2 linked regions of the Hyalangium ruber genome follow. The protein of the gene in region 1 interacts with the protein of each later gene in a pairwise test. Links are inferred from orthologs where the notes say so. Each region holds a gene or a part of one and is shown on either strand. Other genes may lie near its edges. The genes, in order: gyrB and gyrA.

The links.
Region 2: the proteins of gyrB (region 1) and gyrA interact in binary tests that used the Escherichia coli proteins (3 or more experiments, as listed by UniProt). The link is inferred for Hyalangium ruber from one-to-one orthologs.

Annotation. Positions count from the first base shown.
Region 1 is NZ_JAXIVS010000002.1:743,560-754,631, reverse strand. The notes cover bases 3,223-6,323. They hold gyrB (DNA topoisomerase (ATP-hydrolyzing) subunit B), read left to right. Parts: upstream 3,223-3,596; coding sequence 3,597-6,050; downstream 6,051-6,323. Other genes in these bases: SYV04_RS08130 (MBL fold metallo-hydrolase), read left to right, coding at 6,163-6,323; SYV04_RS08140 (hypothetical protein), read left to right, coding at 3,223-3,451. Also shown: SYV04_RS08165 (hybrid sensor histidine kinase/response regulator), read right to left, coding at 1-154; SYV04_RS08160 (hypothetical protein), read right to left, coding at 151-864; SYV04_RS08155 (cobalamin B12-binding domain-containing protein), read right to left, coding at 871-1,500; SYV04_RS08150 (hypothetical protein), read right to left, coding at 1,702-1,995; SYV04_RS08145 (GNAT family N-acetyltransferase), read right to left, coding at 2,135-2,896; more of SYV04_RS08140, read left to right, coding at 2,993-3,222; more of SYV04_RS08130, read left to right, coding at 6,324-7,818; SYV04_RS08125 (AraC family transcriptional regulator), read left to right, coding at 7,951-9,072; SYV04_RS08120 (acyl-CoA dehydrogenase family protein), read right to left, coding at 9,032-10,150; SYV04_RS08115 (lipoprotein), read left to right, coding at 10,341-10,625; SYV04_RS08110 (hypothetical protein), read right to left, coding at 11,023-11,072. UniProt on the Escherichia coli protein: DNA gyrase negatively supercoils closed circular double-stranded DNA in an ATP-dependent manner to maintain chromosomes in an underwound state.
Region 2 is NZ_JAXIVS010000002.1:65,090-76,364, reverse strand. The notes cover bases 3,215-6,518. They hold gyrA (DNA gyrase subunit A), read left to right. Parts: upstream 3,215-3,537; coding sequence 3,538-6,318; downstream 6,319-6,518. Other genes in these bases: SYV04_RS05390 (sensor histidine kinase), read left to right, coding at 6,400-6,518; SYV04_RS05400 (tetratricopeptide repeat protein), read left to right, coding at 3,215-3,388. Outside these bases: SYV04_RS05425 (sensor histidine kinase), read left to right, coding at 1-200; SYV04_RS05420 (acyl-CoA thioesterase), read left to right, coding at 233-1,036; SYV04_RS05415 (coiled-coil domain-containing protein), read left to right, coding at 1,080-2,066; SYV04_RS05410 (periplakin), read left to right, coding at 2,063-2,251; SYV04_RS05405 (hypothetical protein), read right to left, coding at 2,253-2,456; more of SYV04_RS05400, read left to right, coding at 2,642-3,214; more of SYV04_RS05390, read left to right, coding at 6,519-7,575; SYV04_RS05385 (YkvA family protein), read left to right, coding at 7,679-7,960; SYV04_RS05380 (ATP-binding protein), read right to left, coding at 7,971-10,850; urease accessory protein UreG, read right to left, coding at 10,967-11,275. UniProt on the Escherichia coli protein: A type II topoisomerase that negatively supercoils closed circular double-stranded (ds) DNA in an ATP-dependent manner to maintain chromosomes in an underwound state.

The sequences.
Region 1 (11,072 bases):
CGGCCAGGGCGCGCAGCTTCTGCCCCACGCTCGCGGAGAGGACCCGCTCGGCGCGCTCGTCCACCCAGGTAATGGTTCCCGAGGCGTCGCAGACGAGCGCTACCTCCCGGCTGAGCGCGTCGAACACGCGCCCAGGTAAAGGTGTCGTCGTCATGATGGGGACGCCTCGGAGGGGGTACGCGCCGCGCTGAACACCGCTTTGACTTCATCCTGGCCCGAGGGGCTGTGGGCCAGCGCGGCCTCCAGCGCCTCCAGCAGACGGGCGAAGGGAAGGACGCCGAACTCACGCCGGGGCCAGAAGGTGGCGTACCAGCTCAGGTGCTGCGCGAAGAACTCCGGGTGTCCGGTGCCCACCGCGTCCGCGAGGTAGGACAGGTGCAGCATCAGCTCCTGCTCCAGCCGGGCCTGGAACGGGGCAGGCACCTCCGCTCCCAGCACCTGGACGGCGTGGTGGGCCAGGTCCACGGCGCTGTCCTGCAAGGTGCGCGCGGGGCCAGGAGCGTAGCGCAGCGCATCGCGCGCCGCCTGGACATAGCCGTGGGCGGGAGAGTCGGGGCCAAAGCCCTCGGCGGCCAGCGCCGCCTGGAGGCCGGCGAAGTTCTGGTCCAGGTGCAGCGTACACATGCCCCGCGAGACGAGCAGGGTGCGCAGCCACACCGCGTAGCCTTCCAGCACCGAGGGGCGCTGCTCGGTGAGCGCCTGCACCAGGTAGCGCACGTGGAAGTGCGCGTCCTCCGAGCCGAAGCGACGGGCCCGCTCGATGCCGTAGCGCGCCTCCCAGAAGGGGTCCTGGTACATCCACTCCACGGAGGAGGCGGCGAGGCGGTCGGCGTGGGCCTGTAGCTGGCGGCTGAGGTCATCCATGGGCGACTAGACTCCGAGGGTCCGGCAGGCCGAGGCGACCAGCTCTCGCGCGTCCCTACCATGGAAGGAGATGTCGAGTTCTTTTTCCAGGCCGGGCGCCCAGGTGAAGGCCAGTCCCCCCACGGCGATGGGCAGGCGAGGTGCCACCGCGTGTACCGCCGCCACGGCGAGGCGCAGGGCAGGCAGGTGGTAGGTCATGCTCACCGAGAGCGCCAGCAGGTCCGGCCGCTGCTCGCGCACCATGCGCACCAGGTGGTCGGTGGGGACGTTGGCGCCCAGGAAGCGCACGTCGAAGCCCGCCATCTCCAGGAAGTCGCTGGCCATGCGCGCGCCCACCTCGTGCAGCTCTCCCTCCACGCACGAGAGCATGATGACCTTGCCGTTGGCGGGGTCCCTGGGCAGGTGGCGGTAGAGGTGGGAGAGCGCGAGCTGGGAGATGGCGGTGGCCAGGTGCTCCTGGGCCACGGAGATGATGTTCTCCTGCCACAGTCGGCCAATCTCGTACTGGGCCGGCTGGATGACCTTGAGGTGGATGTCCTGAAGGGGAATGCCTTGGAGAAGGCCTTCGTCCACCAGCAGGCGCAGCGCCTCGCGGCGGTCTCCACGAAGCTGGGCGGCGAGGTAGCGCTGCCGCATCGACGCGAGCGAGTCGGGGGTCTCGATGTGTGGGTTGAGCAAGGTCTGCACGGTAGGCGGGTTCCCTGGCTCATTTAAGGAAAGCCAGCGCCCTTTCATTCGGCAATCAACAACCTCCAGGCTGTAGGGGCAAGGCTCGGCTGCCCGAGGAGCGAGGGGGCTGAGGTGGAAGCGCTCGCGCGGACGTTGGCTGACCGTGTGCTAGCGCGGGCCGCCGCCGCCCTTGTCATCCGAGAGGGAGGTGAGGCGGTGCAGGGTCAGCGTGTGCGTCCGCTCATCCCGCTCGCAATGGATGACGAGGGAGCGAATCGTGAAGGTGAGGTGCGTACAAGACGCCTCCTCGGACGAAGTGGGCTTGTCCTGGTGGGCGAGCTGCTCCAGCGCCTGCTGCAGCACCAGGAAGGTGCCGCTGGAGAGTCGCCCGATTTCCTTCCAAGCCTCTGGAGCGAAGGTGACGCGGTAGGCGCCCGCGACGCGTGCATGTTGACGAAACATAGGAATCCAGGCCCCGGGGATTGCGAATCCTGTGCCAATGCCATCCGTTGCGATCTCGGGCACTTGGGCGCGGGGAACGTGGACCTGTGAAGAAAGTAACGCCGGCCGGGTGAAAAAAAACCCGGAACCCGCCGGGGCGTCACCGCGGGGGGAATACCCAGCTGATCCACCTGCCCAGGTCCCGGAAGCCCAGGCGGCGGTAGACGCCGTAGCCCAGCTCGGTGGCCTGGAGCACGGCGGCGGTACACCCCCGGGCCTGGGCGTCGGCGAGCAGGCCGCGCATCACCTCGGAGGCCAGCCCCCGGCCCCGGGCCTCGTTGGCGGTGGCCACCAGGTAGATGCCAGCGGTCTCCCCCAGGTCGTGGGCCATGCCCGCCGAGAGCAGCCGGTTGCCCTCGCGCAGCCCGAGGATGTGGAGCTGGGGGAAGGAGCGGACGTGCCACGGGTGGGAGACAATCCTCGAGTGGGCCTCGAACGCCTTGGCGTTGAGGGGGATCAGCTCCTCCTGGTTGCGCAGCCGCTCCAGGGGGACGCGCGGGGCGGGCAGCGTCCCCTCGGTGAGGCTCAGGCCCATGGCGGGGGTCGCGTCGGTCTCTCGGGGATGCATGCCCGCGTGGCGCAGGAGGTGCGCGGCGGCGGTGTCTCCGATGGGGACCTGCACGCGCCAGAGCGGCACGCGGTGCTCGCGATAGAAGCCTTCGATTTCGGGGAGCGCGGCCTCCAGCGCCCCTACGTCCTCGTAGAGCACCTGCTGCGGATGGGGCTGGTCGGGCAGCTGGGGTTGGGCGAAGGCCCAGACGCCGGGGAGAACCAGGGCGCGCATGGGGCCCAGCTCCGCTTGGAAGCGCTTGTAGGCGACCATGTTGGCCCGCAGGCGCGCGACAAGTTCGGCATCCGTCACGAGGCGTCCAGGTATAAACGGAGCGCCACGCGGAGAACAGCGACGGCGTGGAAAGTCCCCGCGCCCTCGATCGGGCGGCTAGGGTGCGGCCTTCGCATGGACTCGCGCTTCTTCGCCTTCAATCCCCTGCCGACCCGCATCGCCCTCTTCCTCGGGGCATGCGTGCTCGCGGTGCTCACCGCCTGGGCGCTGGCCTCCGCGCAGCAAGGAGGAGAGCCCTTCTCCGAGGCCCGCGCCGGAATCACCGCCGGGCTGATGCTCGTCTTCCTCTATGCCTTTCACCGGCTGCGGCCCCGGCCCGGCTGGGGCGTCACCCTGGGGCCCCTGGGGGTGCATGTGGCCCGGCCCTTCAGCAACGCGAAACCCATGGAGTTGATGTGGTCGCAGATCGGCTCCATCCGCCGGCTCGGCCGCAAGGGGAGCGTGCTGGGGCTCTTCTTCCACGAGCAGGGCCGGGTGCTCGTTTCCCGGCATCTGTTCCCGCGCCGAGCTGTTTTTGAAGAGTTGGCCTCAGCGCTGGAGGAGCGGGTTCCAGCCCCTCGTTACGACGCCTGAACGGAGCCGTGCTCCGGGCAGGCGGCCGAGCAACTTTTCTGAATATTTCCGCTGTCTTGCACCCGCTCGTTAACCTTGTCCGGGGTGGCTTGAAGTGATAGGCACACCCTCTGATCCAAGGCAGCATTTCGAAGGAAAATCTCGCATGGAAAAGACCCCCGCTGCCGGCGCGCCATCGGCGCCGCCGCCCATGGACTATGGGACCGAGAGCATCACCAAGCTCGAGGGACGGGAGGCGGTCCGTAAGCGTCCCGGCATGTACATCGGCGACACCATGACGTACGGGCTGCACAAGCTCGTGTACGAGGTGGTGGACAACTCGGTGGACGAGGCGCTGGCGGGCCACTGCACGGACATCGAAGTGGTGATTCACGTGGACAGCTCGCTGAGTGTCCAGGACAACGGGCGCGGCATCCCCGTGGGTCCGCACCCGGACCCCAAGTTCCACGACAAGGACACCGTGGACGTGGTGCTCACGGAGCTGCACGCGGGCAGCAAGTTCGGCAACGGCGCCTACAAGGTGTCCGGCGGTCTGCACGGCGTGGGCGTCACGTGCGTGAACTTCCTGTCCGAGTGGCTCAAGGTGCGCATCCAGCGCAACGGCAAGGTGTACGAGCAGAGCTACGCCCGGGGCGTTCCGCAGGGCAAGGTGACCGAGGTCGGCACCACCGACAAGCGCGGCACCCAGGTGTGGTTCAAGCCGGACCCCGAGGTGATGGAAGTCACTGACTTCGACTTCGAGACGCTGAGCCAGCGCCTGCGCGAGCTGGCGTTCCTGAATGCCGGCCTGCGCATCACCATCCGGGACGAGCGGACGAACAAGGAGCACGAGTTCAAGTTCGACGGCGGCATCGGCTCGTTCGTGGAGTACCTCAACAAGTCGAAGCAGGCGCTGCACGACAAGCCCATCTACATCCAGACGGAGAAGGAGGGCGTGTCGCTGGAGCTGGCCATGCAGTGGAACGATGGCTACGACGAGCGCATCTACACCTTCGCCAACAACATCAACACCCACGAGGGTGGCAGCCACCTGTCGGGCTTCAAGGCGGCGCTGACGCGCACGCTCAACAGCTACGCGGAGAAGAGCGGGCTGTGGAAGGACCTGAAGGAGACGCCCACCGGCGAGGACGCCCGCGAGGGCCTGGCGGCCGTCATCTCGGTGAAGCTGCCCAACCCCCAGTTCGAGGGGCAGACGAAGACGAAGCTGGGCAACAGCGAAATCAAGGGTCTGGTCGAGCAGATGGTGAATGACCAGCTCGCCACGTACCTGGAAGAGAACCCCGTCAACGGCAAGAAGGTGGTGGCGAAGATCGGCGACGCGTGCCGGGCGCGCATCGCGGCGCGCAAGGCGCGTGAGACGGTGCGGCGCAAGGGCATCCTGGACGGCGGCTCGCTGCCGGGAAAGCTGGCCGACTGCCAGAGCCGGGACCCCAGCGAGAGCGAGCTCTACATCGTCGAGGGTGACTCCGCAGGTGGCTCCGCCAAGCAGGGCCGGGACCGGCGCAACCAGGCCATCCTCCCGCTGCGCGGAAAGATTTTGAACGTGGAGAAGGCGCGCTTCGAGAAGATGCTGACGAGCGCGGAGATCGTCACGTTGATTACCGCGCTGGGCACGGGCATTGGCTCGGAGGACTACGATCCGAACAAGGCGCGCTACCACCGCATCATCCTGATGACGGACGCCGACGTGGACGGCAGCCACATCCGCACGCTGCTGCTGACGTTCTTCTTCCGGCAGATGCGCGAGCTGCTCGAGCGGGGCTTCCTCTACATCGCGCAGCCGCCGCTCTACAAAGTGACGCGCAACAAGAAGGACATGTACGTCAAGGACGAGCGGGCGCTGAACGAGTACCTGCTGAAGATCGCCGCGGAGCACTCGCGGGTGGTGACGCCGGCCGGAGAGCTGGGCGGCAGCGAGCTGAAGGCGCTGCTGGAGAAGGTCATCACCTACGAGGAGAAGCTGGAGAAGCAGGCCAAGCGGCGCGACGCGCGGGTGGTGGACGCGCTGGTGCAGGCGGCGCGGGTGACGGCCGACACGCTGGTGGACGAGGCGGCGCTGGAGGCGGAGGTGGAGCGGATGTACAGCTACTTCCGCACGCGGATGCCGGACGTGCTGGGCCGGGTGAAGCACGAGCGCCGGGATGATCCGGAGCACCACACGAAGAAGCTGGTGTTCCACACGGAGATCAACGGCAGCATGCGCGAGACGGTGGTGGACCACGCGTTCCTGTCGTCTCCGGAGTACCTGGAGCTGGTGGGGCTGCGCGAGACGTTCACGTCGCTGGGCCGGCCGCCGTACACGGTGAAGCTGGAGAGCGGCGAGGTGACGGCGTACTCGGTGCAGGAGGTGCTGGCCGCGGTGCGCAAGGACGCGCAGAAGGGGCTGGGGCTGCAGCGCTACAAGGGGCTGGGCGAGATGAACCCGGAGCAGCTCTGGGACACCACCATGAACCCGGCCACGCGCACGCTCTTGCAGGTGCAGCTCAAGGACGCGGTGGAGAGCGACGAGATCTTCTCGCTGCTGATGGGCGAGGCGGTCGAGCCGCGGCGCGAGTTCATCGAGCGCAACGCGCTGGACGTGCAGAACCTGGACATCTGAGTTCTGAGACGAACGGACAAAACATTGATTCTCCCGGGCATGGCTCGCGAAGTGGCTCCAGCGCTACTCATGCGCTCGCAGTCACTTCACCCACTCCCGGGAGAGTCGCTCCATGAGAACGCTGAACCGCAACCCCTTCACGCTGCGCGCGCTGCGTACCGCCGCTCTGAGCTTTGCCCTCGTCGCCGCCGGTTGTGAAGGTGACCAGGGCCCCAAAGGTGATCCGGGCGAGCAGGGCCCCAAGGGCGACTCGGCCACCGTCGACCCCGCGCTGAGCACCCCGGACAAGGCCTTCGCTGGCATCGGTGGCAAGGCCGCCATCCAGGGTCTGCAGAACTTCGCCCTGGAGACCGCCGGCCAGCGCTACGTCTTCGGCGAGGGCTTCAAGCCGGACGACATCGTCCTGGGCAACACCTCGGACGGCAACCTCGTCCGCTATGACGTGCAGGGCAACCGCCTGTCCATCCGCAGCCAGCGCACCGTCAACTTCCTGGGCTTCAACGCTCCGCAGACCTTCACGGAGATCATCAACGAGAACCTGGGCTATCTCGAAGGATCCGAGAGCATCTTCGGCGCTCCGGGCGGCAACCTGCTCCCGGATCGCACCGCCGCCATCCGTCGTCAGCAGCGGCTGCTCAACCCGCACCTCATCCTCAAGGACGTAGCGGCCAACCCCAGTAGCGCGCGCGATGGTGGCCCGGCGGTGCTCGATGGCAGCCTGCACCAGCTCCTGGTGGTCAATGACCCGGTCTACCCCTTGAGCCTCTACGTCAACGCGCAGACGGGGAAGCTCTCCAAGCTCGTCACCCTGGAGAATGACCCGCTGCACCGCGACGTCCCCGTCGAGGTCTACTACTCGGGCTGGGAGGCGGCCGGCAGCGGCGGGCTGCTCTTCCCCAAGCAGGTCGCCATCGCCGTCGATGGGCACCTGCTGCATGCCGAGACGCGCAAGTCGGTCACCGTCAACGGCGCCCTGGACAGCGCCGTCTTCGCGTTCCCCGCGGCGGCCTCGCCCGGCTACAACGCCGACGATGCCTCGCGCGGCCTGGCCAATCACCAGTTCCTCATGTCCTATGCCTCCATCGGCATCCCCCTGGAGGGGCTGCAGACCTTCATCCAGCCGACGAAGCTGACCGAAGGCGTGTGGTTCCTCGGCGGGGGCTCGCACAACTCGATGGCCATCGAGCAGGCCGACGGCGTCGTCATCCTCGAAGCGCCGCTGTACCCCGAGCGCAGCACGGCCATCATCAACTGGGTGAAGAACGAGCCCTCGTTCGAGAACAAGCGCATCACCCACGTGCTGGCCACGCACCACCATGATGACCACTCGGCCGGCCTGCGCGCCTTCGTCGCCGAGGGCGCCAAGGTGGTGGTGCATGAGGTCTCCGCGCCCCACTTCCGACACATCTTCCGCAACCCGTCCACCATCCGCCCGGATCCCCTGGCGCTGAAGCCCACCGCGCCCACGCCCACCCTCATCACGGTGCCCGCCGGCGGCTCCGTCACCCTGCCGGATGCCACCCACCCGGTGGGGGCCTACAGCCTCGAGACGGGACACGCGGCGGACATGCTGCTGTTCCACGTGCCCAGCGCGAAGGTCGCCTTCTCCTCGGACCTCTTCAACCCGGGCCAGGGCGGCATCGGCAACGGTCCCAAGGAGCTCTACAAGTCCATCACCCAGACCCACAACCTGACGGTGGACACGGTGGCGGGTGGGCACGGCGCCACGGCGCCCATCGCGGATCTGGCGGCCCTCGCCAACCCGTAGGCTACGGATCAGCCCCAGGTTCCGCCTGCTCGCAGGACATTCGGCGGAGAGGGTGGGACCTGGGGTGTTCTTCTCGCACCGAACGCGCGTGCTAGCCTTCCGCGCACCATGCAGCGCCAGCAACCCCACGTCATGGACGTCCTCGCCGATGTTCTCTCCGCCACCCGGATCGGCGGCACGGTGTTCTGTCGCTCCGAGCTGACGAACCCCTGGGGCATGGCCTTCGAGCCGGCCTCCCGGGCCGGGCTCCACATCGTGGCGCGCGGCTCGTGCTGGCTGCGCCTGAAGGGCAGGAGCTCGCACCTGCACCTGGCCCAGGGAGACGTCGTCCTGCTGCCCCATGGCGCCGGTCACGGCATCACCAGCGACCCCAGCGTCCAGCCTCTGCCCTTCGATCAGATCATCAAGCGCTGCCAGGTGTCCGAAGGCCCCAATGGCATGAGCTTGAGCATGGAGGGCAAGGGGCCCTCCACCGTGCTGCTGTGCGGCGCCTACCGCTTCGAGCACGAGGGCGTCCACCCGTTGCTGTCCCTGCTGCCGCCGCTCATCCACATCCCTGCGGATGGGGGACAGGTGGCCGGGCCCCTGGAGGCGGTGCTGCGCCTGCTGGTGTCCGAGTACGCCCAGCCTGGCCCCGGCTCGGTCACCGTGACCGCGCGGCTCGTGGACGTGCTCTTCATCCACGTCATCCGCTGCTGGCTCGAGCGCCAGCCCGAGGGCAGCGCCGGGTGGCTCGGCGCGGTCAGGGATCCCCAGGTGGGCCGCGCGCTGGCGCTGATGCATGGCGAGCCCCGCCGCGACTGGACGGTGGATGCGCTCGCCGCGGAGGTGGCCTGCTCTCGCGCGACCTTCTCGCGGCGCTTCCGGGAGCTGGTGGGCGAGCCACCCCTCGTCTATCTCACTCGCCTGCGCATGGATGTGGCCGCGCGCCTGCTGCGCGAGGGCGATCAGCCCCTGGCCGCCGTCGCCGAGCGCGTGGGCTATGCCTCCGAGTTCGCCTTCAACCGCACCTTCCACCGCGTCCGGGGCGTGCCTCCAGGCCGCTACCGCGAGCAGGCGCGGGACGCACGGACGCCCCGCCCGGGCGGTGAGGTATTGGCGCCACGTCCGGACGCTGCTTCCCGGCTCCTCGTCCCGCCTCCCGCCGCTCAGGGAACGGGCAGGACGCGGCGGGGGCTCCGGGAGCGGGGCAGGGCCGCGCGCAGCGCTTCGCTCATTCGAACAGGGGCATTCCGGCCGCCGCCTTCCCGATGAAGTCGTAGAGCAGGTCCGTCGTCGGCGACATCACCGAGGCCGCGCGCGCGTCGCGGAAGTGCCGCTCCAGCCCCGCCTCCTTGCGGAAGGCCGCGCCGCCGCACACGCGCATGGCCAGCTCCGTCACCTCGGTGGCCATCTCCGCCGCCCCGGCCTTCACCTCCAGCACGCGCAGCTGGGTGTCCTCGCGCCCCTCCTCCATCGCGTCCAGCGTGTCGCGCAGCAGCCCGCGCACCATGTCCGTCTTCAGCCGCATGCGCGCCAGGTACGCGCGGATGGTGGCCAGGTCCGCCAGCGACTGCGAGAGGTGCGACAGGCGTGTCTTCGCCACGTGCGCCGCGGCCTTCTTCGTCGCCGCATCCATGATGCCCAGGAAGCAGCTCGAGCTGAGCACCTGGAAGTGGGGCAGCACGTTGCCCATCATGATGTCGAACCCGCCGCCATCCGGCCCCAGCATCGCCGTGCGCGGCACGAGGACGTTGCGCGCCTGGATGGGGGAGGAGGAGTTGCCGCGCAGGCCCAGTCCGTCGAAGGGCGCGGGGTACGTCAGCCCGGGGGCCTTGCCCGGCACCAGCCAGAGCGTGCTCTTGGTCGGGCTGGCCAGGGAGCGGCTGGACCAGACGTAGCTGTCCACCTGCCCCGCGGAGGTGGCCCAGCTCTTGTCCGCGTCCAGCCGGATGGAGTCGCTCCCGTCCACGAGCTTCGCGGTGCTCACGGGCGCCCAGAAGTGGCTGCGCGAGCCCACCTCGGAGAAGGCCAGCGTCGACAGGTGGCGACCGGCGGCGATCTCCTGCCGGGTGGCCCATGGCCCGTGCTGCTCGATGACCGCCGCGGCGCAGTAGTGCATGCACAGCACCATGCCCGTGGAGCCGCACGCCTCGCCCACCCGCTCGACGGCCCAGGCCGCCGCCCGCAGGCCCTCTCCCATGCCGCCCGCGCCCTTGGCGCTGATCAACCCGAGCAGTCCCGCGCGTCCCAGGGCCTCGATGGCGGCGTGGGGGAAGGTGCCGTCGCGGTCGACGGCGAGGGCGTTGGGCTCGATGGTTTCCGAGATGATTCGAGCCAGGGCATCCATCATGGTCGGTTCCTCCTGAAGGCGTGGTGGAGCACCCTAGCCGGAGCCCCTGCGCTTCCCGCCAGGAAGTGCGGCCTGGAGTGTTCGCGAAGCTCCTATGCAACACACTCCTTTCGCACACCCCGCTCGCGCGCTGGCATTGTTCGCCGGCCGTGCCTCGCGCACGGGAGGCTTCCAGACACGGAGGAACACGATGAGACGCACAGCTCCAGGGTTGCTCTTCGCGGCCCTGATCCTTCTCGGACTGACCGGCTGCAGCACCAGCGAGTGCAGGGTCTATTGCAATCGGTACCAGCAGTGCATCGAGGACGACATCGAGGTGGACGCCTGCACCGATCGGTGCGAGGCGGCCTCCGAGGCCGACCGTGACCACGAGTCCAAGGTGGAGGAGTGCGCCAGCTGCGTGGACACGCGCACCTGCGCGGCGTCGTTCGACGATTGCGTCGATGACTGCCTGGGCGTCCAAGGCCCCCTCTAAGGTCTCTCCGACCCGAGGGCAGGGTGAGCCAGGCACGCCTGTCGTGCGCGGATCAGCCTCGGTGTCGGTGCGCCCGCTCGCCACAGCGCGCGTGTGAGCCCGAGGCGCATCGCCGCCGGAGGGAGGGGGGAGTCAATCTGGCCGCTGTCGGCCAGAACCTTGTGCGGATGTCAGACCCGGCCGTTAGCGTGGAACCACTCTCACGCAGAATCGCGCGCCCGGTGTCTTACCCCTCCGTGCCGGGCGCCGGGCCGCACTCGGGACTCCTCACCCGGGTGCGGCTTTTTTTTGGCCTCAAAAAGACCCATGGGCCCGGTGCCCACCTCGGCTCCGCGCCCACGTGCCTTTCCCGTCCTTGTTGAGCTGGCCGAGGACGCCTCGCGGCGCCTGGGGGCCCTTACGGAAGGAACTTGGTGACCAGCGCCCACTTCGAAGAGCTGCCGGCCT
Region 2 (11,275 bases), 680 kb from region 1 along the record:
CGCGGCTCTTCCAGCGCTTCGAGCGGCTGGCCAGCGAGCGCCATTACGGCGGCTTCGGGCTCGGGCTGTGGATCGTCAAGCAGATCGTCGACGCCATGGGAGGCCACATCCACGTGGAGAGCGAGCCCGGGCGAGGCTCCCTCTTCACCGTGGAACTGCCGCTCCGGCTCCAGGAGGGGCCCGCGCCTTCGGGCGCCTGAGCGCAAGTCATGCTGGTAGGGTGCGGCGCGCCATGACCGCACCGTTCCTCGCCGCCACCCACGTCACGCCTCTGGGAGAGGGGCGCTACCGCACCCGCTTCGACGCGCCCTGGTACCAGGGCCGCGGGGCCTACGGGGGCGTGGTGGGGGGACAGTTGATGCGCGCGCTCGAGCACACGGTGGCGGATGCGCGGCGGCCGGTGCGCTCCTTCACCTTGCACTTCTGCGCGCCCGCGGTGGAGGGCGAGGCGGGGCTGCAGGTGCGCGTGGAGCGCGCGGGCAAGCTCGTCACCCACGCCACGGCGCGGGTGGAGAACGCCTCGGGCGTGGTGGCGGTGGCGAGCGCCACCTTCGGCATTCCGCGCGCGGGAACGCCCGTTTACCTCGACGCGAAGCGGCCCCAGGTGCCGGCCCCCGAGCAGGTGGCGCCGGTGCCCGAGGACGTGCCGATGCCCACCTTCTGCCAGTTCTTCGAGTACCGCTTCTGCGTGGGCGCGGCGCCGTACTCCGGCGGAGAGCCGCGCACGGGAGGATGGATTCGCCCCAAGGGGCCGGCGCTGGTGCTGGACGCGGCGCTCTGCGTGGGGCTGCTGGACGCGTACCCGCCCTCGGTGCTGGCGACGATGGAGGAGGTGCGCCCGGTGGCCAGCGTGGACTTCACGGTGCATTTCTTCCACGCGCTGCCCCGGCCCGGTGAACGGGCGGGCGCGCAGTACCTGCGCACGGGCTATTCCCGGTGGGCGAGCGAGGGCTTCGCGGAGGACTTCCAGGAGCTGTGGAGCGAGGACGGGGAGCTGATCGCCCAGTGCCGACAGCTCATCGCCGTGCTCGGCTGAGGCGCCGCGAGGCAGGCGGAGTCGCGATAGGGTGCGGGGTGGGATGAGCGAGAGCCGCGCGCTGCGTGACAGGCTGGAGAAAGCCCAGGCGGAGCTTCGCCGGACGAAGGAGCACCTGGAGAAGCTGCGCGTACACCATGCGCGCGAGCGCGAGTCGCTGGGGCAGGAGCTGGAGGAGGCGCGGCGGCAGGTGCTGGAGCTGCGGGGCCGCCTCACCCTGTTGGAGACGCGGGAGCGGGCGCTGCGCGCGGATGAAGAGGGGGCCCGGCTGGCGGCCTCGGTGCTCCCGGAGCGCGCGCTGTCCGCGGGGCCTGGCACCGCGCTGGTCGCGCTCGTCCAATCGCCCGCCTCGCTGAACGAGGCCCTGCCGAAGCTGGCGGAGCTGCTGAAGCTCTCACCGGTCGACGTGCGCTTCCGCCTCGCGCCGCTGCTGCCGACGGTGCTGGCACGGCTGCCGCTCCCGGAGGCCCAGGCCCTGCGGGATGCGCTGCGGGCCGAGGGCTTCATGGCGGTGAGCTCCGCGGTGCCACACCGCCTGGCCAGTGGCCTGATGGCGGTCCGGCGGTTCACGCTGGACGCGGAGGGCGTGGACCTGGAGGGCACCCGGAAGGAGCGCCAGCGGGTGCTCTACCCTCAGCTGCGCTTGCTGATTCGCGGCCGGAGAATCACCACCACGGTGGAGTCCGAGGTGGAGGAGACCTACGACGCGGACGGGGACCGCGTGCGCAAGATGGTGGAGGTGAAGCACGACCACATCGAGCAGTTCCTATGGCTCTACGGCGACGGGGTGCGCGCGGCCTTCTCCCTGGAGACCCGCTTCAGCGGGCTGGGCAGTGGGCGCGGGCTGTCGGGGTTCGAGAGCCTCCAGCGGGTGATGGAGGAGCTGCGGCGGGGTGCGCCCCAGGTGGTGGTGGACGAGCGCTTCATGCGGATGCCGCGCTTCCGCCTGCCGCTGGTGGACGAGGACCGGGGGCAGGAGCTGCTGGGCGAGCTGCTGCACCAGGCGGTCCAGGAAGGACTCTGGCCATGAGCGACGCGCGCGCGCTGCGAGAGAAGCTGGCGCAGGTCGAGGCGGAGCTGCGGCAGACGCGGGCCGAACTCGACAAGCAGCGGGCGGCGCACGCCCGGGAGCAGAAGGCGCTGCACCGCGCCCTGGAGGAGGCGCGGCGCGAGGCCACCCGGCTGCGTACCCGCATCGAGAAGGTGGAAGGGTGAGTCAGCGGCCGCCCTCGGGCTCCACATCGGACTCCAGCGGGTGGACGGTGAGCACGTGCCCGCTGTTGTCGGGAGCCCCGCGCGCCGCGTCCAGCTCCTCGGGCTCGCGCGGGGCGTTCTCCGAGAAGGAGTCTCCCTGCAGGCCCCGCTGGCGCTGCTCGCTGGTGCCTCCGTAGCCTTTCCGCAGCTTGGAATTGTCGGTCATGGCTTCCTCCCCTGAAGCGGTGTCTGTGTACGGTTGGGCCGCACGGCGGAGAGGGCAAGCGGGGGGCTCCATTGAAACGTATTCCCACGTGGGTGGAGCGGAGTCCGTGCCTGCTCGCTCCGCTCTCGGGGAATACGCGCGCAATGGGGCGCTCCACGGGGCGTAGGCCAGGGTAGAGTAGAGCCATGGCGAAGAGCGCACCCCGCGGCAAGGTCCCGGCGAAGAAGAAGCCCTCCCGTACCCCTGCTCCGAAGCGGCCGCCGGTACCTCCGGCCAAGGCCGTGCGGCGCGCGGTTCCCCCGGAGGTGGTGGCGCCGCCCAAGCCGCCCGTTCTGGAGGCCGAGCCCGTGGCCGAGCTCCCTCCCGCGCAGAAGGCGCTGCCCGCCGGAGAGCCCGTGGACAAGGGCCGCGCGCTGCCCTTCGAGATCGACCCCAAGCGCGTGGAAGAGGGCCTGAAGAAGCTCCAGGGCGAGATGGTCCACTGGGCCAACAAGGGCCGCTACACCAAGGTCCGCTTCAAGTTCCGGGGCAAGCAACTGCTGCCCGACCTGCCCATCGCCGCCGTCGTCGCCGCCGAGGGCCTCACGTTCTACTGGGGCGGAATCCTGCGCGCCCTCATCGCCAACGTGGTGGGCAAGAGCGTGTTCCAGGTGGAGTTCATCAACGACGCTGAAAAGCGCGTGCAGGCCGGCAAGGAGGCGCTCCTGTCCGGTGACGTGGACCAGGCGCTCACCCTGTTCCGCGAGGCCCTGGCGATGGACCGCGACAACGCGGGCGCGCACCTCAACGTGGGCGTGGCCCTCAAGCTCAAGGGCGAGCGCGAGGCGGCCCTCGCCGCCTTCGAGAAGGCCAAGTCGTTGGACCCTGAAGGTCCCGTTGGAACCGAGGCGGAGCGGCTCGCCGCCCCCCTGCGTCCCAAGAGCGTCGCCTAGCCTGCTGCCCCTCGGCCGGGCTGCCCTGCCAACACCCCCCTGTTTCCCCTGTTGACGCAGGGAAAACCGGGGGTTACGAACACTCCCACTCCGGGCCAAAGCCCCCTCGAGGCGGGCCCGGCTACAGCCTTCTACAACCTCCAGAGTCCATGGCCGACGACACCACTGACAAGCCGGCAACGCCCCCCGCTCCCCCACCGGGAGGCGCCGGCGAACTGATCCCCGTCAACATCGAAGACGAGATGCGCCGCTCGTATCTCGACTACTCCATGTCCGTCATCGTCGGGCGCGCTTTGCCCGACGTGCGTGACGGCCTCAAGCCGGTGCATCGCCGCATCCTCTATGCGATGCACGACCTGGGGAACACGCACAACCGCGCGTACAAGAAGAGCGCCCGCGTGGTGGGTGACGTGATTGGTAAGTACCACCCCCACGGCGACGCCTCCGTCTATGACGCCATGGTGCGCCTGGCCCAGGAATGGAGCCTGCGCTACCTGCTGGTGGACGGGCAGGGCAACTTCGGCAGCGTGGACGGCGATTCACCGGCCGCCATGCGTTACACCGAAGTGCGCATGGACCGCCTCACCGAGGAGCTGCTGGCGGACATCGACAAGGAGACCGTCGACTTCGGTCCCAACTACGACGACTCGCTGACCGAGCCGCTCGTGATGCCCACGCGCTTCCCCAACCTGCTGGTCAACGGCAGCGGCGGCATCGCGGTGGGCATGACGACGAACATCCCCCCGCACAACATGGGGGAGGTCATCGACGGCACGTTGCACCTCATCGACAACCCGAACACCACCGTGCAGGACCTGATGCAGTTCATCCCGGGTCCGGACTTCCCCACCGGCGGCATCATCACCGGTCGCGAGGGCATCGCGCGCGCCTACACCACGGGCCGAGGGCAGATTTCCCTGCGCGGGCGCACGGAGATCGAGACCAGCAAGAAGGGGGACCGTGAGGCCATCATCATCACGGAGATCCCCTACCAGGTGAACAAGGCGCGGCTCATCGAGAAGATCGCCGAGCTGGTGCGCGAGAAGAAGCTGGAGGGCATCAGCGACATCCGCGACGAGAGCGACCGGCAGGGCATGCGCATCGTCATCGAGCTCAAGCGCGATGCCATCTCCAGCGTGGTGCTCAACAACCTGTACCAGAGCACCCCGCTGGAGACGACGTTCGGCGCGGTGATGCTGGCCATCGACGGCGGGCAGCCGCGCACGCTCACCCTCAAGGAGCTGCTGGACCGTTTCATCGCCCACCGCCGCGACGTCATCACCCGCCGCAGCCGCTTCGAGCTGCGCAAGGCGCTGGCCCGCCTGCACATCGTCGAGGGCTTGCTGGTCGCGCAGGACCTCATCGACCTGGTGGTCAGCCTGATCCGCGCCTCGAAGGACCCGGACGAGGCGCGCTGGGGCCTGATGCACATCCTGTCGCCGGCGCTCTACGAGAACGCGCACTTCAAGGACCTGCCGCGCATCGACTACGCGCAGGCCAAGGCGCAGATGGAGCTGCTCGTCAGCCGCGCGCGGGGCGAGGAGCCCAGGTACGCGGGCCTGGAGCACAAGTACGAGGGGGCGGGCTTCAGCGAGGCCCAGGCGCAGAACATCCTCGAGATGCGGCTGCAGCGCCTGACCGGCATGCAGCGCGAGGAGCTGTTCCGCGAGCTCATCGACCTGGTGCGCGACATCGCCCGGCTGCGCGACATCCTCTCCAACGAGAGCAGCCTGCTCACCGTCATCAAGACGGAGCTGCGCGAGATTCGCGACCGCTTCGCGGACAAGCGCCGCACGGAGCTCACCGGCGAGGTGTCGGAGATCACCAGCGAGGACCTCATCGCCGAGGAGGACATGGTCGTCACCCTGTCCCACACCGGCTATGTGAAGCGCTCGCCGCTGTCCGAGTACCGAGCGCAGAAGCGCGGCGGCCGAGGCAAGACGGGGGCGACGACGAAGGAAGACGATTTCGTCACCGACCTGTTCGTGGCCAGCACCCACGCGTACATCATGCCCATCACCACCAAGGGCAAGCTGTACTCGCTCAAGGTGCATCAGATTCCGGCGGCCAGTCGCACCTCGCGAGGCAAGGCCATCGTCAACCTGGTGCAGTTCGGCGAGGGCGAGAAGCTGGCCCAGGTGCTGGTGACGAAGGACTTCCCGGAGAACCGCTACGTCTTCTTCGTCACCAAGCGCGGCGTGGTGAAGCGCACCGACTTGAGCGCCTTCGCCAACGTGCGCGCCAGCGGCCTCATCGCCCTGGGCATCGACGAGGGCGACGAGCTGGTGGCGGTGAAGATCACCGACGGCAGCAAGGACGTGCTCCTGTCCACCGCGCAGGGCATGAGCATCCGCTTCCCGGAGGACGAGGTGCGCTCCATGGGTCGCCAGGCCTACGGCGTGAAGGGAATCACGCTGGAGGAGGGTGACGAGGTGGTGGGCGCCGACGTGGTGGAGAAGGACGCCACCATCCTCACGGTGACCGAGAACGGCTACGGCAAGCGGACGCAGGAGACCGAGTACCGAGTCCAAGGCCGCGGCGGCAAGGGCATCATCGACATCAAGACCACCGAGCGGAACGGCAAGGTGGTGGGCCTGCTGCAGGTGAAGGACGCCGACGAGGTGATGCTCGTCACCAACGGCGGCATGCTCATCCGCATGCGCGCCCAGGAGATCTCCGTCATCGGCCGCAACACCCAGGGCGTCCGTCTGATTGCCCTGGAGAACGGCGAGGAGAAGGTGACCGGCATCTCCAAGCTGCCGGAGTCCAGCGGCGAGTCCGAGGAGGCGCTCGGCGAGGCGGCTGGTGACACCGAGCTGCCCACCGGCACGGCGGCCGAGTTCGTCGCCGGGACGGAGCCCGAAGCTGAGGAGGATTTCAGTTCTTCCGAGGAATCCGGCTCTGATGGGGAGCCTTCGGACCAGGAGTAGACGTTTGGTCACCCTACCCACTGCGGGGGTAGGTGTGACCCACTTCCTAGGTGGGGTTTGGGGGAGCAGAATACTCCCCTAATGGAAAATTCCACTGAACCGCTGGGTCTGCAGCTGGAAGTGGCCGAAGAGCGGCTGCGCTTCGTGCTGGGACTGACCGATGGGGTCGTCTTCGAGTTCGATGGGGACGGACAATTCCTCTCCATCTGGCCTCAGGCGCATGAGGTGGAGGCGATGCCCCGGGCGGTCGCGCCGGGGCGGACGCTGGCGGAGGTGCTGGGGCCCGAGGCGGCGCTGCCCTTCCTGGAGCGCATCCGGGACACGCTGCGCTCGGGGCGGACGGCGCACTTCGAGTACAGCATGGAGTCGGCCCGGGGACGGCGCTGGTACAGCGCGGACTCCATGGTGGTCCACCACCGGGAGACGGTGGCCTTCCTGGTGCGAGACATCACCGCGCGCAAGCAGATGGAGCAGCGCCTGCTGCAGGCCGATCGGCTGGCGGCGCTGGGCACACTGGCCGCGGGCGTGGCCCACGAGGTGAACAACCCGCTGAGTTATGTGTCGGCCAACCTCTCGTTCCTCTCGGAGAGCCTGAGCACGGTGCGGCACGCGCTGGACCGGGAGGGTGCGGTGGACCTGGCCCGGGTGGAGCGCGCGCTGGAGGACTGCGGCGCCGCGCTCGCCGACGCGCAGGAGGGCACCACGCGCATCCTCCACGTGGTGGGGGACCTGAAGACGTTCGCGCGCGCCGAGGACACGGAAGGCGAGTGGGTGGATGCCCGGCGGGTGCTCGAGTCGGCCATCAATATCGTCCAACCCGAGTTCAAGCACCGCGCGCGGCTCCACCAGCACCTGGATGAGGTGGCGCCGGTGCGCGGCAACCCGGCGCGCCTGGGGCAGGTGTTCGTCAACCTGTTGATCAACGCGGCCCAGGCCATCTCGCCCGGGGCGCCCGACCTCCACCAGGTGAGCGTCCACCTGCGCGAGGAGGGCACCTCGGTGGTGGTGGAGATTCAGGACACCGGCCAGGGCATCGCGCCCGACCTGCTGCCGCGCATCTTCGATCCGTTCTTCTCGACGCGGCCGGTGGGGGTGGGCACGGGCCTGGGGCTCTCCATCTGCCATGGCATCGTCACCAGCCTGGGTGGGGAGATCTCCGTGGAGAGCACCCTGGGTCGGGGCACGTGCTTCCGCGTGCGATTGCCGACGGTGGCCTGCGACATGCTGGAGGCACATGGTTCGAGCCCGGTGGCCTGAGCTAGGCTGCTCTGCGAGGTGCCGAGCGTGGAGGCACCCCGGGTGCAATGGATTCGGCCCCCCATGCGTAGGAGGTGGCATGAACGCTACGGGTCTTCGCGGTATGGGGTCCCGGTTTTTCCGGTACCTGAAGGACGGTCGTGTCCCGCTGTGGAAGAAGCTCGCCGGGCTGCTGGCGGTGCTCTACTTCCTGTCTCCGGTGGATGCCATTCCCGACTTCCTGCCCATCCTGGGGTGGCTGGATGACCTCGGTGTGCTGTCCGCCGCGGCCTTCTACATGGTGCGCCAGGTGCAGCAGTACCGCCCGGAGCTGACGCCGGACGGCCTGCCCCGGGACTTGGAGGGCCGCCCGCGTCTGCCCTCCTCGGCGCGCAACTCCCTCTAGCGCTCGGCGCTCAGGAGGCGACGGCGGCCCGAGGCACCAGCGGCAGGCGGACCTGGAACGTCGTGCCGACGCCTGGCGTGGACTCCACGTGGACGTCGCCGTTGCTGGCTCGGAGGATGCGCTGCACCGTGGCCAGGCCGATGCCGTGGCCCGAGGCGCTCGCGCCAGGCGCTCGGAAGAAGGGCTCGAAGATGTGCGGCAGGGCCTCGGGAGCAATCCCGGGGCCCGTGTCCTTCACCGTGAGCAGGCAGTGCCCGTTGTTCGTGCGCGCGGACACGGAGACGCGCCGCACGGGCCGATCCACCATGAACTTGAGCGCGTTGGTGAGCAGGTTGACGAGGATGACGTAGAGCAGGCCTCGCGGCAGGGCCACTCCCAGGTCCTCCACCTCGCGGGTGTCCAGCTCGGCGTCCACCTGGCTCCGCAGGTTGCTCACGTCCTCCACCACATCGTTGATGACGCCGCGGAGGCGCACCTCGCTCTCCTGCTCCTCGGCGAGGCCCGCGCGGGCGAAGGCCAGCATGCCGTCCAGCACGTCGTTCGCGCGCTGGGTCAGCCGCTCCAGCATCCCTCCGGCGCGCTGCACGCGCTCGTCCCGGGAGGCCTTCACCTTCATGCCAATCAAGGCCAGGGGTGACAGCAGGTTCTTCAGGTCATGCGCGATGCGGCCCGCGAAGGCATCCAGGTCCTGGCGCGACCTGGCGGTCTTCACGTTGCCCTCGACGCGCATCAGCAGCTCCCGCGCCGAGAAGGGCTTCACCAGGTAGTCATTGGCGCCCGCCTTCAGGCCCTCGACGGTGGCTTCCTCGCCGGCGCGCGCCGACAGCAGGATGACGGGGATGGTCGCGGTGCGGGGATCGGCTCGGAGCGCTTGCAGCAGGCCGAAGCCGTCCATCCCCGGCATCATGACATCCGAGAGCACCAGGTCCGGGGGCCGCTCCCGCGCCGCAGCCAGGGCCGCGTGGCCATCCTTCACCGTCTCCACGCTGAAGCGGCCCTCCAGGAGCCGCTGGATGTACTCGCGCATGTCCGCGTTGTCGTCGGCCACGAGGATGTGGCCCTGCGCGGGGGCCGCGTCGGGCTCTGGCGCGGAAGGGGCCGGCGTGGCGCTTTGCAGCCAACCGCTGGACTCCTGGAGGAACGCGGCGGTTCCCATCCCAGTCGGCGTGGAAGCCTTGGTGGCCTGTATCCGCTCCGGAGGCAGGTGGGCCTGGCCGGTGGGAATCAGGACGGTGAACGTCGTGCCCTGGCCCGGAATGCTCTCCACCCGCACGGTGCCACCGTGCAGCTTCACCAGCTCCTGCACCAGCGAGAGGCCAATGCCGCTGCCCTCGTAGCTTCGGCCCTTGGCCCCCTGCACGCGGTGGAAGCGCTCGAAGATGCGCGGCAGCTCCTCCGGGGGAATGCCCGAACCCGTGTCGGCGACGGTCAGCGCCACCTGCTCGCCCTGGATATGGAGAGAGACGCGAATCTCTCCCGCGAAGGTGAACTTGAAGGCGTTGGAGAGCAGGTTGAGCACAACCTTCTCCCACATCTGGCGGTCCACCCAGACGGGCTGGGGCAGGGGCGGGCAGTCCACGGTCAGCTTCAGGCTCGCCTGCTCCATGATGGAGCTGTAGGCGCTGGCCAGCTCCGCCGTCAGGGTGGCCAGGTCCGTCGCCTCATAGGAGGCGTTGGCCCGACCCGCTTCGATGCGGCTGAAGTCGAGCAGGGTGTTGACGAGCTTGAGCAGCCGCAGGCCGCTGCGGTGGATGAGCTCGAGCTGCTTGTGCTGGGCCGCGGTGAGCACGCCCTGCTGCCCCGCGAGCAGGTCCTCCAGCGGGCCCAGCATCAGGGTCAGCGGGGTGCGGAACTCGTGGGAGACGTTGCTGAAGAAGACGGTCTTCGAGCGATCCAGCTCCGCCAGCGCCTCGGCGCGCCGCTCGGCCTCGCGCAGGGCGCTCACGTTGGCGATGGCGGTGGCCACCTGCCCGGCCGTCAGCTCCAGGAAGCTGCGGTACTTCTCGTCGAAGACGAGCTGTGGGCTCAGGCCCGCCACGAGGATGCCCGCCAGCCGCGTCTCTCCCGGGCGAGCCACGGGGAGCACCAGGGCCGCGTCCGGAACGCCTTCGGGCAGCGAGCCCCCGAAGCGGGCCCGGAGCCCTCGCAGGAGGACCGCCTTGCCCGAGCTCGCGACGGCGCGCAGGGACCAGGGGTCCTCGGCGCTGCCCGGCGTGCCCACGGAGATGCCCACGGCGGCCACGAGGCGTGCGTGAAGGCCCGTCTCGTCCAGCAGGTACAGGTGCGCGAAGGGAAGGTCCGCGAGGTTCTGCTGAAACGCCTGCGCGCCCAACAGGCACGCCTGCTCCGGTGTCCGCGCCCCGGTGGGCCGCACCGCGAGATCCTGGAGCATGCGCAGGCGGCGCTCGCTCAACACCTGCTCGGTGGTCTCCTGGCAGGTGATGAGCATTCCGCCCACGCCGCCCGTGTCATTGGGGACGGGACTGTAGGAGAAGGTGAAGTAGGTCTCCTCGATGAAGCCCTTGCGCTGCATCGGCAGCAGCAGGTGCTCGCTCCAGGTGGCGGGATGGCCCTCCAGGATGCTCTGGCCCATGGGGCCGATGATGTGCCAGATCTCCGCCCACACTCGGGGAGCGAGCTCCCCCAGCGCGCGAGGGTGCTTGTCGCCCAGGATGGGCCGGTACGCATCATTGTAGAGGTTGATGCGCTCGGTGCCCCACCAGAGCGCCATCGGAAACCGGTTCTCGAGGACGACGCCCACGACGGTCCGCAGGCTGGTGGGCCATTGCTCCATGGGACCGAGCACGGTGCTCGCCCAGTCCATGGAACGGATGAGCGCGCCCATCTCTCCGCCCCGAATGAAGGTGTCGGCGGAAGGGTCGCGGCTCATGTCACCTGTTGCGGCATACCGGAGCGATAGAACTCTAGCCGCCGGGCGGCAAGCCGGAAGTCCCAGCAAGCGTTGAGTCGCGGAACATCGCCGCGCTCGCGCTCATACGCTCCGTGCTACGCCTTGCCGACCGCCTCCCGCCACGCGGAGAGGATGTGCTCGACGACCTTGGGCACCCCGACGTCCTTGTTGACCTGGGTGAAGAGGAAGGGGCCGTCGCCGCGCATGGCGCGTGCGTCTCGCTCCATGACCTCCAGGCTGGCGCCCACGTGGGGGGCGAGGTCCGTCTTGTTGATGATGAGCAGGTCGGACTGGGTGATGCCGGGGCCGCCCTTGCGCGGCACCTTGTCGCCGCCCGCCACGTCGATGACGTAGAGGGTGTAGTCGACGAGCTCGCGGCTGTACTGCGCGGCCAGGTTGTCGCC